Regions from separate parts of the Gracilibacillus sp. HCP3S3_G5_2 genome, predicted to be linked through region 1. Evidence: riboswitches for the same ligand, from Rfam matches in the RefSeq annotation. Region 1 holds a riboswitch; the other holds the start of a gene.
What was found. A riboswitch is a leader RNA that binds a small molecule or an ion and turns the genes downstream of it on or off. The one in region 1 is predicted to bind S-adenosylmethionine.
Positions count from the first base shown of each region.

Region 1 (2,207 bases):
AAATCCGGCACTTTTATAGGCATTTTTTTAAGACTCCTTTTTAATAAATTCAATAAATCAAAAAAATTCACGATAAGACTTATTTTAGCTATATTTCGACATAAAATAAAGCGAAATGCAAAAAAATTCTGACAATATTTTTGCATTATGGTTAAAAAGAGATTGAGACAAAAAGAAAGTGTTTCGTCTAGAAGCCGGCAATGTGCTAATAGCGCGCAGGAAAAATAAGTAGACTCCTGTGGGAAAGCGTAGTGTGAAGACCCTATAGAAAAAGTGAACTTCTTTTTCGAGGAGGCTGAGGATAAGCCCGCGGAAAGCGGAGTATAATTCCGTAGCGGGTATTCGCACCGTTTATGTTCGGAATTTGCTGGATAAAACACACTTTTGTCTCAGCCTCTTACTTTTACGACATCCATTTTGGTGGTGTATCTTTCCCCCAATAAACTTCACCTATCGGGAGATGTTCTTCAAATTGATCGTCATGTAGATGATAGTGGAATTGAAAATAATAACCGTCTTGTGGTTTCTTTAACCGATTGACATGAAACTTTGCAACATTTTCTTTTTCTTTTGCATTGTATAAATTAAAGATCCGCTCACCATATCCATCGGCAGGATCTTCTGCAATCATTAAAAATTGGCTTTCTTCTTCACCAATTGTTTCATACAATTCCTCTAAAACCGTTTCCATGTTTGGTAAAACGACGTCATTGATCTCGCGGTTAATTTTCGCCGAGATTTTTGTTCCCAGCTTTGTTTGCACTTGCTCTTTAGCAAGCGTATTTAATTGCTGTAGATAAAGTTGATTCGCATCTTCAAGGACAACATTTTCTTCCGTTATCGAATCTGCTAATTCCTCTTTATCCACTGGTTTTGACCGGTCTTCACTTGGCTCTAGATCCCTTTTTCCTACATCTACATCTCCATCAATGTAGATTGGAGGAACATATAAACCAAGTGTTAGTATTGTCACTAATAAAACGGTTAATTTTTTCATCCACTTTTTCATCCCGATCGAACTCCCTCACATCGACTTACTAAAATTTTATCATGTTTTACTAATTTGTCCATACGTGTAAAGGGGTTTTCCTTATTTACATACATTTTACTTTTTTTCAACCACAGGATGGATGGTAGCTTGAATGCCCAATCTCTTAATTTAATGTTGATTCACTAATGGTTTACATAGTAATGCACGTTCATATCATTGGATTCACCTCACTATTATGGATCTATAAAAAATCCTTCTCTATTTTAAAGATAGAGAAGGATTCAGCTTGTGACTGTATAAATGAAAACAATCTGCGACGAATCTTCTCATCTTCGAATCAAAACCTGATTCTCTGAAATTGGCACCGGGCACAGATGTGCTGGTTGCCGAGGCTTCTTAAGGTCAGTCCCTCCACCTCTCTGGATAAGAAAATCTTTCCGTATATTAAATTATCTCAAGTACATGATTTGGTAAAAATATTATCACATAACTTTTAAAACAACAAGTAATTTTTGCTAAATTGTATAAATCTATACATTTCACCCCACAATAAGTATAGTGTACGTTATGATAAGGTGGGAGAAAGATGGATCAAGAACATACTGATAATTGGAAAGACCTTGAACACGACTTAGACCATGCAATACCAGAAGAGGTACTTCCAGATGTTGCATATTATCGAACACTGATTGTGAATATCGTGATGATCGGAGCACCCGATGAAGAGTGGGTGTTAGTTGATACCGGTACGCGAAAATATCAAGATAGAATACTACATGCTTGCGAATATCGTTATGGTAACAAAGCACCTCAGGCAATTATATTAACACATGGGCATTTTGACCATATTGGTTCTGCCAAAAAGCTAGCAGAATACTGGCAAGTGCCGATTTATATTCATGAAAACGAAATAGACTATGTAACAGGCAAAAAGGAATATCCACCTGGGGATCCAACCGTTGGAGGTGGGATGATCTCCTTATTATCAGGAATCTTTCCAACTAAACCAGAACACCTAGAAGGACTTGTTTCTACTTTGCCAACAGACGGTACGGTTCCTTTCCTAAAGGATTGGAAATACATTGAAACGTTTGGACATACCCCAGGCCATATCAGTTTATTCCGTGAACAGGACCGCTCATTAATCGCAGGTGATGCGATTTCTACGGAAAAACCAGAATCATCCATAGCAGTGTTTTTCCCACTACAGCATGTT
Region 1 covers NZ_JBQHXU010000009.1:30,223-32,429, forward strand. Annotated here, with positions in the region: gene metA (homoserine O-acetyltransferase MetA) at 1-23, opposite strand, end outside; gene ACTNEP_RS13960 (YpjP family protein) at 404-1,009, opposite strand; SAM riboswitch class I at 1,315-1,421, opposite strand; gene ACTNEP_RS13965 (MBL fold metallo-hydrolase) at 1,578-2,207, shown strand, end outside.

Region 2 (2,207 bases), on a different contig from region 1:
TAGGGCTAATATAATGGCCATCGCAATAAAACCTGGTAAAGCTGACATCATAATGCCACGGATATTAATATTTGTCAGGCCAATTCCTTTCGTCATCTCATTATTACTGCTACCAAGTATTGGCTGATAATTTAACTTCAGTTCCTTACTTAATGCTGTAATAAAAGATACTGCCCTTGTCCGATTTGTCGTACCTGTTGTACCAGATGTAGCAATAACATTTGCACCTTTTGAGGCTATCTTTGCCATAGATGTGCCACCTGTTCCCACTACTGGGACACCATTTCTCGCAGCTGCTTCTATGGTTTGTTTATTCGTCTTATCAGGATCACCACTCATCACGATTAATCCATCAATCTCACCATGATCAATCATTTCTGCTATTTGGTGATCAACTTGTTGTGCTTCAAGATTAATATCTATTAATCTGCCTTTTTCTCCTTCAACGAAAACATCCGTACTATCTATTTTCCAAAGAGATGCTTTTGTCGTCTCTTTTGCACTGTCCATCGATTCTTCAGCACCGATAAATTGCACCGCATCAATTTTAATACCTGCGCTAACAGCTTGTTTTTTAATTTCTTCCAGAAGTTTTGCAGGATTTTTCCCTCCTAAATTAAATAGATTTCCCCCACTACTCCCAACAATTGCGATTTTCTTCATATCCGTTCCTCCAAGATAAAATGAATAATATTTATTCATTATAAAGGAATTGATTTTATTACGCTAGTGTACTAAAGTGTTTTATCTCTATATTCTGAATAGTTTTACTTTTATAAAAGGAATTGACGATTCTCTGATATAATGATAATATATTGGTTACTGAATTGAATACGTGAAACTCTTATCAAGAGAGGTGGAGGGACTGGCCCTATGAAACCCGGCAACCGTCAGTAAAACTGATAGGTGCTAATTCCATCAAAGCTTCTAGGCTTTGAAAGATAAGAGGACAATGAATAAACATCCTTTCTGTCCTCTTACGCAGAAAGGATTTTTTTATTGTGTTTGATGCACAATAAATGAAGGAGTGTGAAAATATGATTCGAATTCAAAACTTATCGAAAGTGTATAAATCTAAAAAACAACAAGTTCAAGCTGTCGATAATGTTTCCATTAATATAGAACAGGGCGAAATTTTTGGGGTTATCGGCTATAGTGGTGCTGGTAAAAGTACGTTTGTCCGGCTTATTAATCGTTTAGAAGAACCAACTAACGGTTCTGTCGTTATCCATGATAAAGATATCACGAAAATGCCGGGGAATCAGTTGCGCCAAAAGCGACAAAAGATCGGAATGATTTTTCAGCATTTTAACTTATTATGGTCTCGTACTGTTTTGGAAAACATCGCTTTTCCATTAGAAATTGCCGGTGTTCCAAAAGCAAAACGTAAGGAAAAAGTATTAGAACTAATAAATCTAGTTGGGCTTTCCGGGAAAGAAAATGCCTACCCATCACAACTAAGTGGCGGTCAAAAGCAACGTGTTGGAATAGCAAGAGCACTGGCAAATGACCCTGAGGTATTATTATGTGATGAGGCTACTTCAGCGCTTGATCCGGAGACGACGGATGATATTTTAGACTTGTTAGTCTCTATTAATAAAAAGTTAGGATTGACCATTATTTTGATTACCCACGAAATGCATGTCATCCAGAAGATATGTCATCGCGTTGCCGTGATGGAAAATGGCAAAGTGGTAGAAACTGGTGATGTGTTAGATGTCTTTGTAAAACCACAGTCGAAAACAACTAAACGATTTGTGCAGCAGCTTAATCCGTTAGAACATGAAAAAGATAAGTTAACGGAGTTTATTAATGATCGCGAAGACAGTGAAGTGGTCAAACTTCACTTTATCGGAAATAGTGCGAAGCGTGCACTTATCAGTGAGGTAGCGAAAACATTCGATGTTGAGGTGAATATACTGCAAGGGTCCATTGCCCCTACACAGGAAGGCGCCTATGGAACGTTGTTTATTGAAATAAACGGTGATAGAGAAATCTTACAGGAAGCTATTCAATTTATGAAAAACACCGGTGTGGAAGTCGAGGTGTTAAAAGATGCTTGAAGAACTATTTCCAAATGTAATCCCTGAGGACATATGGGTGGCTACATTAGAAACACTTTATATGACTAGTATTGCAATACTTGGTACATTAATTTTCGGTGTTTTACTCGGATTATTATTATTCCTGACCGATTCAGGGAGTTT
Region 2 covers NZ_JBQHXU010000007.1:183,153-185,359, reverse strand. Annotated here, with positions in the region: gene ACTNEP_RS12190 (PTS sugar transporter) at 1-663, opposite strand, end outside; SAM riboswitch class I at 842-948, shown strand; gene ACTNEP_RS12185 (methionine ABC transporter ATP-binding protein) at 1,038-2,063, shown strand; gene ACTNEP_RS12180 (methionine ABC transporter permease) at 2,056-2,207, shown strand, end outside.
Region 2: it holds a riboswitch for S-adenosylmethionine, as region 1 does, so the genes downstream of both, ACTNEP_RS12185 (methionine ABC transporter ATP-binding protein) here and ACTNEP_RS13960 (YpjP family protein) in region 1, are expected to answer to the same signal.